Linked DNA regions of Roseisolibacter agri. The protein of the gene in region 1 interacts with the protein of each later gene in a pairwise test. Links are inferred from orthologs where the notes say so. Each region holds a gene or a part of one and is shown on either strand. Other genes may lie near its edges.

What was found.
Region 2: the proteins of gyrB (region 1) and gyrA interact in binary tests that used the Escherichia coli proteins (3 or more experiments, as listed by UniProt). The link is inferred for Roseisolibacter agri from one-to-one orthologs.

Annotation. Positions count from the first base shown.
Region 1 is NZ_BRXS01000004.1:180,952-188,162, reverse strand. The notes cover bases 1,890-4,863. They hold gyrB (DNA topoisomerase (ATP-hydrolyzing) subunit B), read left to right. Parts: upstream 1,890-2,385; coding sequence 2,386-4,341; downstream 4,342-4,863. Other genes in these bases: rosag_RS12935 (hypothetical protein), read left to right, coding at 4,502-4,863; rosag_RS12945 (DUF721 domain-containing protein), read left to right, coding at 1,890-2,172. Outside these bases: rosag_RS12955 (enoyl-CoA hydratase-related protein), read left to right, coding at 1-557; DNA replication/repair protein RecF, read left to right, coding at 566-1,792; more of rosag_RS12945, read left to right, coding at 1,852-1,889; more of rosag_RS12935, read left to right, coding at 4,864-4,987; rosag_RS12930 (PEP-CTERM sorting domain-containing protein), read right to left, coding at 5,058-5,576; rosag_RS12925 (serine/threonine-protein kinase), read left to right, coding at 6,058-7,211. UniProt on the Escherichia coli protein: DNA gyrase negatively supercoils closed circular double-stranded DNA in an ATP-dependent manner to maintain chromosomes in an underwound state.
Region 2 is NZ_BRXS01000005.1:544,143-551,521, forward strand. What follows is about bases 509-3,650. They hold gyrA (DNA gyrase subunit A), read left to right. Parts: upstream 509-875; coding sequence 876-3,425; downstream 3,426-3,650. Other genes in these bases: rosag_RS17900 (mechanosensitive ion channel family protein), read left to right, coding at 509-607. Also shown: more of rosag_RS17900, read left to right, coding at 1-508; rosag_RS17910 (threonine ammonia-lyase), read left to right, coding at 3,671-4,687; rosag_RS17915 (GGDEF domain-containing response regulator), read left to right, coding at 4,735-6,213; rosag_RS17920 (CoA-binding protein), read right to left, coding at 6,550-7,023; rosag_RS17925 (saccharopine dehydrogenase family protein), read left to right, coding at 7,128-7,379. UniProt on the Escherichia coli protein: A type II topoisomerase that negatively supercoils closed circular double-stranded (ds) DNA in an ATP-dependent manner to maintain chromosomes in an underwound state.

The DNA.
Region 1 (7,211 bases):
CGCTCGACGCCAAGCGGCGCGCGCGCCTCGGCCAGGAGGTGTTCCGGAAGTTCGAGACGTCGCCCAAGCCCACCATCGCCGCGGTCAACGGCTTCGCGCTCGGCGGCGGCTGCGAGCTGGCGATGGCCTGCCACGTCCGCCTCGCGTCGGAGCACGCGAAGTTCGGGCAGCCCGAGGTGAAGCTCGGCCTGATCCCCGGCTACGGCGGCACGCAGCGGCTGGCGCGCCTGGTGGGCCGCGGGCGCGCGCTGCAGCTGCTGCTGACCGGCGAGATGATCGACGCCACCGAGGCGCACCGCATCGGGCTCGCGAACGCCATCGTGCCCGCGGCCGAGCTGCTGGACCGCGCGCGCGCGATGGCGACGGCGATGACGGCGAACGCGCCGCTCGCGCTCGCGCTCTGCATCGAGGCGGTGAACGCGGGCTACGACCTCGCGTTCGACGAGGCGCAGCAGTTCGAGGCCAACGCGTTCGGGCTCGCGGCGGCGACCGAGGACCGCGCCGAGGGGACGTCGGCGTTCCTGGCCAAGCGCGCGCCGCAGTTCCGCGGGCGCTGACCGCCGTCGTGGGCGACGCCGCACCGCGCGTGGAGGACGCGCCGTCGCCCACCGCGCCCGTGCGCGTGCCGCGCGTGGAGCTGCGGCGGCTGGTGGTGCGCGACTTCCGCAACCTCGAGCGCGTCGACCTCGCGGTGCCGCCGGACGGGCTGACCATCGTCGGCGAGAACGGCCACGGCAAGACGAACCTGCTGGAGTCGGTCTACTACCTGGAGCTGCTGCGCTCCGTGCGCGGCGCGCGCGACGCGGACCTCGTGCGCTTCGGCGCGGTCGGCTTCCACGTGTCGGCGGAGGTCGCGGTGCCCGCGGGCGAGGCGGGCACCGCGCGCGCCGACCGCGTGATCGACCGCGAGGTCGGCGTCGGCTTCGAGCGCGCGACCAAGCGCAAGCGCGTGCGCATCGACGGCGCCGAGGTGCCGCGCCTGAGCGACGCGCTGGGCGCGGTCCCGAGCGTGATCTTCTCGCCGGGCGACGTCGTGCTGGTGGCGGGCAGCCCGAGCGAGCGGCGGCGCTACCTGGACGTCGCGCTCGCGCTGACGTCGCGCCGCTACCTGTCGGCGCTGCAGGCCTACCGCGGCGCGCTCGTGCGCCGCAACGCCGCGCTGCGCGACGCGATGCGCAGCGGCCGCGGCGAGGGGCGGGCGTCGGTGTGGGAGCCGCAGCTCGCGGAGCACGGCGCCGTGCTCTGGACCGAGCGGCGGCGCTGGGTGCGGCAGCACGCGGAGGCGTTCGCGCAGCTGTGCGCGGCGATCGGCGAGCGGTCGCCGATGCGGCTGCGCTACGCGACCGCGCTCGACGTGCCGCACGTCGCGGGTGACGACGACTCGGTGGACGGCGCGCGCGAGGCGCTGAAGCGCGCGCTGGCCGACAAGCGCCCGCTCGACCTCAAGCGCGGGCTCACGCACGCCGGCCCGCACCGCGACGACCTGGAGCTGGCGATGGGCGGCCGCGACCTGCGGCTGTTCGGGTCGGCCGGGCAGCAGCGGACGGCGGCCATCGCGCTCCGGATGCTGGAGGCGGCGACGCTGCGCGACCACGTGGGCAGCGCGCCGCTCTTCCTGCTGGACGACCCGTTCGCGGAGCTGGACGCCCGCCGCGCCCACCGGATCCTCGCCCTGCTGGGGGACGCCGGGCTGGGACAGGTGCTGCTGGTGGTGCCGCGGGCGAGCGACGTCCCGCCCGAGCTGACCCGGCTGCCGCGGGCCGGGATCCAGGACGGCGTCCTGTCGCTCTGAGCCGGCCGCGGCCGTATCTTCCCGGACCCTTCCCGCCCCGCAGTCCCGAAGTCGCCGTAATGTCGCAGCCGAACTCCCGCAATCCCCGCCCCTCCCTCCTCGGCGACCTCCTGGCCGGCGTGCTCGCCGATGCGGGGATCGAGCAGCGCGTGGCGCAGGCGTCCGTGGTCCCCGAGTGGCCGACGCTGGTGGGGGCGCAGATCGCCGCGGTGACCGAGCCGCTGTCGGTGAGCGTGGACGGGACGCTGTGGGTGGCGGTGCAGAGCCACGCCTGGATGACCGAGCTGTCGCTGCTGGAGCCGGAGCTCCTGCGGGCGCTGAACACGCACCCGGAGCGGCCGCCCGTGCAGCGGATCCGGCTGACGCTCAAGCGCGACTGAGGTCACGTTCCCGGGGCCTCGCGGCGGCCGCTGGAGGCTGCCGGTAATGCGTTGGGGAACAAGCAGTTAGGCCGGGACCATCGGGTTGCGTTCGGGCCGCCCGCGGGGTACATTTCGAGGCTTCCCGTACCGTCCGGCAAGCGCCCGCGCGCCCTCGTCCGAGGGGCGTCGGCGTGGGGGTGCCGCGGTGCGGTTCGACCACTGGGGTTGCGGATGACCAAGACGACGGACAAGCCGACGCCGACCGAGTACGGCGCGGGCTCGATTCAGGTGCTCAAGGGGCTGGAGGCGGTCCGGAAACGCCCCGGCATGTACATCGGCTCGACGGGCCCCCGCGGCCTGCACCACCTCGTCTACGAGGTCGTCGACAACTCGATCGACGAGGCGCTGGCCGGCTACGCCAACCGCGTCGACGTCGTGATCCACGCCGACAACTCGATCAGCGTCACCGACAACGGCCGCGGCATCCCGGTGGACGTGCACCCCGTGGAGAAGCTGCCCGGCGTCGAGCTGGCGATGACCGTGCTGCACGCCGGCGGCAAGTTCGACAAGAACAGCTACAAGGTCTCCGGCGGCCTGCACGGCGTCGGCGTGTCGTGCGTCAACGCGCTCTCCGAGACGCTCAAGGTCTGGGTGAAGCGCGACGGCAAGGAGCACTACATGGACTTCGCGCGTGGCGACACGACGACGAAGCTCAAGACGCTCCGCGACGTGGCCAAGAAGGACACGGGCACCAAGGTCTGGTTCAAGCCGGACCCCGTGATCTTCACCGAGTCGACGATCTACGACTACGGCACGCTCCAGGCGCGCCTGCGCGAGCTCTCGTTCCTGAACAAGGGCGTGACCATCACGCTCAAGGACGAGCGGCCGGGCGAGGAGAAGGAGGAGACGTTCCACGCCGAGGGCGGCCTGCGCGAGATGGTGGCGCACCTGACGCAGGCGGCGAACAAGAAGCCGCTGCACGCCCAGGTCGTCTACATCGAGACGGAGCGCGACAACATCGGGATCGAGCTGGCGATGCAGTACAACGACAGCTACGCCGAGTCGGTGTTCTCGTTCGTGAACAACATCAACACCCACGAGGGCGGCACGCACCTCACGGGGTTGAAGAGCGCGCTCACGACCGTCATCAACAAGTACATCGAGAAGTCGTCGGCCCTCAACAAGAAGGACAAGGACATCCGCCTCACCGGCGACGACGTCCGCGAGGGGCTGGTGGCGGTGCTCTCGGTGAAGGTCCGCGAGCCGCAGTTCGAGGGCCAGACGAAGACGAAGCTGGGCAACTCGGAGGCCGAGGGCGCGGTGCGCTCGGTGGTCAACGAGCTGCTGACGCAGTACCTGGACGAGACGCCGAAGGTCGCCAACGCGATCATCGAGAAGGCGGTCAGCGCGGCGCGTGCGCGTGAGGCGGCGCGCAAGGCGCGCGACCTCACGCGCAAGAAGAGCGCGCTCGACGTCGGCAACCTGCCGGGCAAGCTGGCCGACTGCTCGATCGACGATCCGTCGCGCTCGGAGCTCTACCTGGTCGAGGGCGACTCCGCCGGCGGCTCGGCGAAGATGGGGCGCAACCGCGCGTACCAGGCGATCCTGCCGCTGCGCGGCAAGATCATCAACGTCGAGAAGGCGCGCATCGACAAGGTGCTGTCGAACGAGGAGATCCGGACGATCATCACGGCGATCGGCTCGGGGATCAAGGACGAGTTCGACCTCACGAAGACGCGCTACCACAAGATCGTCATCATGACGGACGCCGACGTCGACGGCGCCCACATCCGCACGCTGCTCCTGACGTTCTTCTTCCGGCAGATGCCGGAGCTGATCGAGGCGGGCTACATGTACATCGCCCAGCCGCCGCTCTACCGGGTGGCCAAGGGGAAGGAGGTGTACTACGCCTACGCCGAGAAGGAGCGCGACGAGTACATGACGCGACTCGGCGGCAACGACGGGAAGAACATCAACATCCAGCGCTACAAGGGGCTGGGCGAGATGAACCCGGACCAGCTGTGGGAGACCACGATGGACCCGGAGACCCGCACGCTGCTGCAGGTCACGATGGAGGACGCGGTGCTGGCCGACCAGATCTTCTCGACGCTGATGGGCGACAACGTCGACCCGCGGCGCGAGTTCATCGAGGCCAACGCGCGCTTCGTGTCGAACCTGGACGTCTGAGGACGCACCAGGCGGGGTGAGCGAGGGGGCGGACCGCCATGCGGTCCGCCCCCTCGTCGCGTCCGGTCGCCCGACACGAAACGGATGAACAACAGCCGCCGTAGGGGCTCCGCGCGCCACGGTGACGCGCACCGTCGCACCCTCCCCACCGCCCCGCCCCATGGCCGGAACCCTCCGCCTCGCCCTCGCCGCCGGCGTGCTCGCCGCGCTGCCCCTCGCCCCCGCCGCGCTCCGGGCGCAGGCCGCGCCCGCCGCCGCCTCGAAGATCGCCGTCTCGAAGGACGCCGCGCCGGACTCGCTCGCCTTCCCGCGGCAGTTCGTCGACTGGATCTTCACGACCCGGGGCGACAGCGCCTTCGCCCATGCCGGCCCGCGGCTGCGCGAGAGCATGCAGTCGGCCGACGGGGTGAATCAGATGTCGGGGCGGATCCTGACGCGCTTCGGCGAGATGCAGGGCACCGACGCCGAGGTGCAGTTCGCCGAGGGCGACCTGAAGGTCTACATCGTGGCGATGCGCTTCGCGCAGGCGCCGGAGCCGGGCGCCTTCGTCGTCGCATACTCGCCGACCACGAAGGTCGTCGAGCGGGCGAGCTTCGGCCCGCTCGCGAACGTGAAGGGCCGCTATCCGAACGCGAAGCTGCCCTGAGCGGCCACGGGCATCGAGAACGTGAAGGGCCGGGGAATCTCCCCGGCCCTTCGTCGTCGTGCCTGCGCGGTCAGGCGCCGCGGCGTCTCGCGCGGCGTCGCGCGCGTGCCAGCGCGAGCGCGGCCACGCCGCTCGCCACCAGCGCCGTGGTGCCCGGCTCGGGGACGGTACTGGTCGCCGCGCCGACACCGACGTCGAACGACGCGCTGGCGAGGACGCTCGACGCCGTGTTGCTGGGGCCGCCGAGCACGTAGAACGTCCCACCGTAGCTGCCGGACGCGGTGCCGCCGGGAACCAGCGCCCGGAACAGCTCGGTCGTGAAGATCGCGCCCGGCGCGATGCTCGTCGGCGCGTTGGCGAGGAACGGCGTGACGTCCACGGAGAGCGACGACGTGACGGTCGTGCCGTTGAGGAACAGCGTCGTCGTGCCCGTATTGGTCAGCGTGCCGACGAACGACACCGCGGAGGGCGCGACCACGCCCGTCACGAGCGGCTGCTCGAGCACCAGGGTGAGGGTCTGCGCCCGGGCCGGACGCGCGGTGGACAGTACGAGTGCCGCACATGCGAGCAGTGGGCGGATGACGCGCATGCGACACGCTCCTCGTATCTGGATGGTGGCCGGATGGTCGACCGCGCCACGGTACGTGCCTCCGACCCGGGCGGCAAGACAGGCGCGAGCGCGCCGCGACCCGAACGCGCCGAGGCTGACGACACCGTAATCCGCGCGGCCCGCCGCGGGTGGGCCGCAACCCGGCTCTTGCCGAACCGTGGTGCGGATGCAAGCATCTGCGAGGGCCGTCCGCGACGGTCCGACCGGCGCGACGAGGGGACCGGGCGGGCGCCCGGGCCTTTCACGCGCCGGCACATCGCCTCGAAGCCGCGTCGCGAGGCCGCACTGGTCGGCGGGAGAGTGCGCGCGCATGAGAACGGCACTGGGATGCACCCGCTGCGGGACGGCCATCCAGCCCGGCCAGCGGTTCTGCAGCGAATGCGGCACACCCGTGGTCACGGAGTGCGCGTCGTGCGGCGCGCCCGTCACCCCGGAAGCGCGCTTCTGCCCGCGCTGCGGCGTGCCCGTCGCGGTGCGCTCCGGCCCGTCCACGCCGGCCTACGGCGCCGGCAGCACGCCCGCGACCAGCGACCGATCTCCGACGCCCGACACGGCGGCCGATTCCGCACGGCACACGAGCTGGCGCCACGTCGCGGCGCACCTCCAGGCCGCGCTGCGCGGCGAGTTCACGATCGAGCGCGAGATCGGACGCGGCGGCATGGCGGCGGTGTACCTCGCGCGCGAGCTGCGCCTCGACCGCTGGGTCGCGCTCAAGGTGATGTCGCCGTCGCTGCTGAGCGGCCACGGCATGGTGGAGCGCTTCCAGCAGGAGGCGGTGACGGTCGCGAACCTGTCGCACGCGAACATCGTCACCATCCACTCGGTGCGCGACGTCGACGACCTGCACTGCTTCGTGATGCAGTACGTCGAGGGGCGCGCGCTCGACCGCATCCTCCACGAGGTGCGCCGCCTGCCGCTCGCCGCGGTGCAGTCGGCGCTCTTCCAGGTGGGGAGCGCGCTGTCGTACGCGCACCGCCGCGGCGTGATCCACCGCGACATCAAGCCGGCGAACATCCTCATCGACACGAACGGCGACGCGATCGTCACCGACTTCGGCATCGCCAAGGTCGCGGAGGCGACGGGGCACACGCAGACGGGTGTGCTCATCGGCACGCCGTCGTACATGAGCCCCGAGCAGTGCCTCGGCGTCAAGGTGACGGCGTCGGCGGACCAGTACGCGCTCGGCCTCGTGGCGTACGAGCTGCTCGCGGGCCAGCTGCCGTTCACGGGGCCGAGCCTCGTCGTGCTGCAGGCGCAGATCAGCCAGACGCCGACGCCGCTCGAGGAGCTCGCGCCGGACTGTCCGCCGGAAGTCGCGGCGGCGGTGATGCGCATGCTCGCGAAGGACCCCGTCGACCGCTTCCCGAGCATCGCGCAGGCGGTCGCCGCGCTCGGCGGCGGCCCGCTGGGCGAGGACGATCCGCTGCGTGCGACGCTCGCGGTGATGGCGGGCGCGGTGCCGCCCAAGCCGCCGGCTCCGGTCCCGGCCAGCGTGCAGGTGACGCTGCCCGATGGCCGCTGGGAGGCGGGCGACGCGCTGCAGGCGTCCGCGATCGTGATCGGAAGCGACGAGCAGCCGATGCCCGACGTCGCGGTGCAGTGGGCGACGGACGA
Region 2 (7,379 bases), on another replicon or contig:
GCTCCGCCGCGTGCGGCTGAACGAGATGCTGGAGCGCGGCGGCGTGCTGCACGCCGTGGAGCGCTCGGGGACGCAGCTGAACCCCGCGCGCGTCATCGCGAACCTGCTGTTCTGGTTCGTGATGTTCGCGGTGATGCTGATCGCCGCCAACGCGCTCGGCTTCCAGTCGCTGGCGAACGTCTTCTCGGAGCTGGTGAGCTACATCCCGAGCGTGATCGCGGCGATCGTGATCATCATCGTCGGGATCGTGCTCGGCGGGTTCGTGGGTGGGCTGATCATGGCGTCGGCGGGCGGGCTGCACGGCGGGCCGACGCTGGCGCGCGTGGGCCGCTGGGGGGTGATCATCCTCGCGGTGTTCATGGCGCTGCAGGAGCTGGGGATCGCGACCGACATCGTGACGACGGCGTTCGCGATCCTGTTCGGCGCGATCGCGCTGGCGATGGCGCTCTCGTTCGGCCTCGGGAACCGCGAGCTGGCGGGCGAGGTGACGCGCGAGTGGTACGAGCGCTACAAGGCGGAGCGCGACGCGATCGCCCGCGAGGCGGCGGAGGAGGAGGCCCTCGAGGAGGCCGAGGCGCGCGCCGACGAGACGCGGCGCGAGGGCTGACCGCAGGGCGCCGGGAGCGCCGTCGGGGGCCGAATCACGGCCGTGTCACGGGGCCGGGAGCCAGTCGCTCCCGGCCCCGTGCGCGTCCCGGCAACGGGCTCCGGACGCCCTTCCGCTCGCCTGGCTGTAAGTGCGTGCGGTGGCGTCACTTACGGCGGGAGTTTCGGGTTGCGTTCAGGCGTCCCGATGGGTAGATTGGGAGGTTGCCGCGCGGGGCCCTGAAGGCCCCGCGTGCGTCGTCCCCACCGGCCGGACCGCCAGGTAGCTCATGACCGCTCCGAACAATCGCGAACGCATCCTTCCGCGTCTGATCGACGAGGAGATCAAGGAGTCGTTCATCAACTACTCGATGAGCGTCATCGTGTCGCGCGCACTGCCGGACGTGCGCGACGGGCTGAAGCCCGTGCAGCGACGCGTGCTGTACGCGATGAACGAGATCGGCCTCACGCCCGGGCGCCCGTACAAGAAGTCGGCGACGGTGGTGGGCGACGTGCTGGGCAAGTACCACCCGCACGGCGACCAGTCGGTGTACGACGCGCTCGTGCGCATGGTGCAGGACTTCTCGCTGCGCTATCCGCTGGTGGACGGCCAGGGGAACTTCGGCTCCGTGGACGGCGACCCGGCGGCCGCGTACCGCTACACCGAGTCGCGCCTGACGCGCGCGGCGACGGAGATGTTGAACGACATCGACAAGAACACCGTCGATTTCGCGCCCAACTTCGACGACCGGCTGCAGGAGCCGACGGTCCTCCCGGCCGGCATCCCGAACCTGATGGTGAACGGGAGCTCGGGCATCGCGGTCGGCATGGCGACCAACATCCCGCCGCACAACCTGCGCGAGGTCGCCGCGGCGCTCGTCGCGCTGATCGACAATCCGGACCTGGAGCCGTCGGCGATCCGGAAGCACATCAAGGGACCGGACTTCCCGACCGGCGCGTACATCTACGGCCGCCAGGGGATCCAGGACTACATCGAGACGGGCCGCGGCCGCGTCGTGATGCGTGCGCGCGCCGTGATCGAGGAGAAGGAGTCCTCCAGCAAGTCGCAGATCGTCGTCACGGAGCTGCCGTACCAGGTGAACAAGGCGCGCCTGGTGGAGCAGATCGCGGAGCTGCACCGCGAGCAGAAGGTCGAGGGGATCAGCGCGCTGCGCGACGAGTCGGATCGCGAGGGCATGCGCATCGTGATCGAGCTGAAGCGCGACGCCATCCCGCGCGTCGTGCTGAACCAGCTGTACAAGCACTCGACGATGCAGTCGACGTTCGGCGTCATCATGCTCGCCCTCGTGCCCGACGCGGCGACGGGGCGGCTGGTGCCGAAGGTCATGCCGGTGCGCGACGTCCTGCTGCACTACATCAACCACCGGCACGACGTCATCGTCCGGCGGACGCAGTTCGACCTCGACAAGGCGCTCGAGCGCGAGCACATCCTGGAAGGTCTGAAGATCGCCGTCGACAACATCGACGAGGTGATCAAGATCATCCGCGCCGCGCCCGACACGCCGACGGCGAGCGGGCAGCTGCAGCGCCGCTTCAAGCTCTCCGAGCGGCAGGCCGAGGCGATCCTGAACATGCGCCTCGCCAAGCTCACGGGCCTGGAGATCGACAAGCTGGAGGAGGAGCTCCGCGAGGTGCGCGCGATGATCGCGGACCTGAAGGAGATCCTCAACAGCCGGCCGCGCCGGATGCAGATCATGAAGGACGAGCTGGCGGAGGTGGTCGCGAAGTACGGCGACGACCGCCGCAGCGAGATCACGTCCGACGAGGGCGAGTTCACGATCGAGGACCTGATCGCCGAGGAGGACATGGTCGTGACCATGTCCCACTCGGGCTACATCAAGCGCACGCCGGTGACGACGTACCGCAAGCAGCGGCGCGGCGGGCGCGGGCTGTCGGGCCAGGACCTCAAGGACACCGACTTCATCGAGCGGCTCTTCATCGCGAGCACGCACGACTACATCATGATCTTCACGGACGACGGCCGGGTGTTCTGGCTGAAGGTCCACGAGATCCCGGCGGCCGGCCGCGCGACCCGCGGCAAGCCGATCGTGAACCTGATCAACGTGTCGCCCGACACGGGGATCCGGTCGATGGTGGCGGTGCGCGAGTTCCGCGAGGACCAGTACCTGTTCTTCTGCACGCGCAACGGCACGGTCAAGAAGACGCAGCTCAGCGAGTACGGGAACGTGCGCGCGACGGGCATCAAGGCGATCAAGATCGAGAAGGACGACGCCCTGATCGACGTGCAGATCACCAGCGGGACGAACGACGTGGTGCTGGCCACCAAGCACGGCCTGTCGATCCGCTTCCCGGAGTCGCAGGTGCGCGACATGGGCCGCGACACGACCGGCGTGAAGGGCGTGGACCTGCGCCCCGACGACAAGGTCGTGAGCATGGTCGTCGTGCGCCGCATCGACGCGACGCTGCTGCTCGTCACCGAGAAGGGGATGGGCAAGGTGACCGACCTGACCGAGTACCGCGTGCAGGGCCGCGGCGGCAAGGGCATCATCACCGGCAAGCTGTCCGACAAGACGGGCGGGCTGGTCGCGCTGATGGAGGTCGTGCAGGACGACGAGATCATGCTGATCACCAAGAACGGCGTGATCATCCGCTCGGCCGTCAACGAGGTGCGCAACACCGGCCGCAACGCGCAGGGCGTGAAGCTGGTGAACCTCGACGCCAAGGACTTCGTCTGCGCCGTGGCCCGGGTGGTCTCGGAGAAGGACGAGAACGCCGAGGGGCTGGAGGCCGACGACTCGGTCGCCGGCGACAACGGGGACAACGGCGACGGCGCCGAGGGGTCGGACGCGGCGGAGTGAGCCCGTTCGGCCGAGGCACCATGCGGTGACGACGGCCCTCCGGCAGCTGCCGGAGGGCCGTCGTGCGTTCGGCCGTCGCCCCTCCACCCCGCTGTGGCGCTTTCCTGCGGTACGAGTGGTGCGAGGGGCGGCGGCGCGATTTGGTCGCGTTCCCGCGAGTCACTAGATTCGGCGGAACGGGGTCAAAGCGGCCTGAGCCATATCGTGTCGGCCGCCGCCCTCGCGCCTCCACCCGCCGCCCGTCGATGACCACCACCGCGACTCCGCTCGTCACGCTGGACGCCCTCCGCGCGGCCGCCGCCGCGCTGCGCGGCGTGGCCGTGCGCACGCCGCTGCTGCCGGCCGACGACGTGGTGCCGCCCACCGCGGGCGGGCGCGTGTGGGTGAAGCCCGAGATGCTGCAGCGCGGCGGCGCGTTCAAGCTGCGCGGCGCCTACACCTTCCTGGCCGAGCTGCCGCCGGCGGCGCGGGCGCGCGGCGTGGTCGCGCCGTCGTCGGGGAACCACGCGCAGGCGGTGGCGCTGGCCGCGCGGCTGTTCGGCGTCCCGGCGACGGTCGTCATGCCGACCACCGTCACGCCGGCCAAGCGCGCGGGCGCCGAGCGGCTGGGCGCGCGCATCGAGCTGGCGGGGACGACGACGGCCGACCGCATGGGCCGCGCGATGGAGCTGGTGCGCGAGTCGGGCGCGGTGCTCGTGCCGCCCTACGACCACCCGACGATCATCGCGGGGCAGGGGACCGCGGGGCTGGAGCTCGTCGAGGACCTGCCGACGGTGAAGCTGGTGCTGGTGCCGGTGGGCGGCGGTGGGCTCAGCGCGGGCGTGGCGACGGCGGTGAAGCTGCTGTCGCCGGGGACGCGCGTGGTGGGCGTGGAGCCCGCGGGGGCGCCCAAGCTGACGCGCGCGCGCGCCGAGGGGCGCCCGGTGCACCTCGGGCAGACGAAGGGGCTGGCCGACGGGCTGCTCGCGGTGGAGGTGGGCACCGCGCCCTTCGCGCACCACCAGGCCTACGTCGACGACGTGGTGGTGGTGGACGACGCCGCGCTGCCGCCGGCGATGCGCGCGCTGCTGGACCGCATGAAGCTCGTCGCGGAGCCGAGCGGCGCGATCACGCTGGCGGCGCTGCGCGAGGGGCTGGTGGCGCCCGCCGCCGACGGCGACACGGTGTGCGTGCTGAGCGGGGGCAACATCGAGTGGCCGGGTCTGTGCAGCGTGCTGGGAGCGCCGGACGGCTCCGGCGCGCCCGCGGCCTCCGGCCGCTGACCGACGCCCGCGCCCGGACCGAACGCCCCATGCCCGGAGCGGCCACGATGAGCGCGCGCATCCTGATCGCGGACGACGATCCGGCGGTCGTCGAGAGCGTGTCGTGGGTGCTGGAGGAGCACGGCTACGAGGTCACCGCCGTGCCCGGCGCGACCGCGCTGCTCGAGCTGCTGGGCAGTGGCGAGGAGCGGCCGCCCGACCTGCTCCTGCTGGACATCTTCATGCCCGACGGCGACGGCGTGCAGCTGCTGGAGCGGATCAAGCGCGAGCCGCGGTGGCGCGACGTGCCGGTGCTGATGCTCTCCTCCGCGCCCGTGGAGGAGGCGACGGTGCGCTCGCTCGGACTGGGCGCCGCGGACTACGTGCGCAAGCCGTTCCGCGTGAAGGAGCTGGTCGCGCGCATCCAGGCGCAGCTGCGCGTGGGCGCGGTGCTCCGCACGCAGCGCGACACGCTGCGACGCACGCAGGAGGAGCTGGAGCGCGCCCGCGCCGACGCCGAGAACCGCCGCAAGCTGGTGGACATCCTGCACGAGGTCACGGGCGACCTGGCGGCGGACGAGGTCTACCACCTGCTGGCCCGCCGCGTGGCGCGCGCGCTCAGCGTGTCGCACTGCGCGGTGATCCTCACGGGCCCGCACCACGAGGTGGGCGTGGTCGCGACGGCGTTCGAGAACCCGAAGCTGCAGAAGGGGCAGATCGCGATCGCCGACTATCCCGAGGTGCGGCAGGCGTTCGACACGCGCGAGCCGGTGCTGCTGGAGGACGTCGCGTCGTCGCCGCTGTACGGCGGGCGCGCCGTGGTGGGGCTGGACGGCACGGAGGTGCCGGTGCGCAGCGCGATGGCGCTGCCGTTCGCGATCGACCCGGCGCAGCGCGGCGTGTTCCTGCTGCGCCGCACGCGCGAGCAGCCGCCGCTGACGCCCGAGGACGTGGCGTTCGCGGAGGCGGTGATCGGCGCCGCGGTGGCGGTGGTGCAGCGCGCGCAGGTGATCGAGACGACGCGCGCCGACAACGCGCGCCTGGAGCACCTGGCGACGACGGACTCGCTGACGCGGCTGCTGAACCGCCGCGCGCTCACGGAGCGGCTGACGACGGAGATGGAGCGCGCGCTGCGCTACGACACGTCCGTGGCGCTGCTGCTGCTGGACCTCGACCACTTCAAGCGCGTCAACGACACGCACGGCCACCTGGTGGGCGACGCGGTGCTGCGGTCGGTGTCGGAGCTGCTGATGGCCGCCGCGCGCAGCAGCGACATGGTGGGGCGCTACGGCGGCGAGGAGTTCCTGATCGTGCTGCCGGAGACCGACGACGACGGCGCGGTGGTGTTCGCGGAGCGCATCCGCGAGCGCGTGGAGGGGTTCGCGTTCCGCCCATGGGACGACGAGCGCGAGCTGCGCATGACGGCGAGCATCGGCGTGGCGACGTTCCCCGCGGCGCGCATCGAGAGCGTGGAGGACCTGTTCGCGCGCGCGGACGCGGCGCTGTACCGGGCGAAGGCGGACGGACGGAATCGCGTGCGGCTCTGACTCTGCCGTCTGCTGCGTGAACTACGAGACAGGATGACCAGGAGGCTCCGCGTGGCGCGTCGTTCCATACGCCGCACAGAGCCTCCTGGTCATCCTGTCATCCTGTCTGCGCTTGTAGGTCGGGTCCGGTGTGCCGTACCCGTTTGCCGATGGGGGATGCGGATGCTCCGGATGAGAACGGATCCTTCGGGTCGTCCCGCGCGGCGGCGATGTCCCGTGCGCCGGGACGGAGCGATCCGTCTGATCCGCGTCATCCGGAGCATCCGTCACCTCTCCAATGGAGGGGGCCGGCGCGGCGATGCAGGGCGCACGATCCGCAGCCCGCGGCCCGCCGCGCTATATCCCCATTCCGCGCAGCTCGACCATCAGACACCGGTCCTGCACGACCGCGATCCCCGCGCGCGCCAGCTGCTCCGCCACCTCGTCGTGATAGATGCCCGACTGCAGCCAGACGGCGTGCGGGCCGGCGGCGAGGATGTCGTCGACGTGGGCCGGGAGGTCCTTCGGGCGGCGGAAGACGTTCACCAGGTCGATGGGGCCCGGCACGTCCGCGAGCCGGCGGTAGACGCGCTCGCCCAGGATCTCGGTGACCTCCGGGTAGTAGACCGGGACCGGGACGATCTCGTAGCCCGCCCGCTGCGCGTACTTGGGGACGTAGAAGGCCGGCTGCATCGACTCCGGCGTCTTGATGCCCAGCACGGCGATGCGCTTCACGCGGCCGAGGAGCGCGGCGATGGCGGCGGGCGTCTCGAGCAGGCGGGAGCGCCAGTCGGGATCCTGGGGGCTGGGGCGGATGGCGGCGGCTGTCATGGCCACCCCCTCCTGCGAGGAGCGTGCGCGAGGGGCGCAGGCGAGCGCGGGCGCCGGCCGTTAGCTTGCGGGCGCTCAACCCAACTCGACCAGGAGACTCATCGATGCGGATGCTCGTGCTCGGTGCGGGGCTGCAAGGCTCCGCCTGCGCCTACGACCTGCTGCAGAACCCGGCGGTCACCGAGGTGCGCCTCGCCGACCTGCACGTCGGCACGATCGCGCCCTTCCTCGCCCCCTTCTCGGGGCCGCGGCTCATCCCGACGCCGCTGGACGTGCGCGACCGCGAGGCGGTGCTGGCGCTGATGCGCGAGTGCGACGCCGTCATGTGCGCGCTCCCGTACTACTTCAACCTCGAG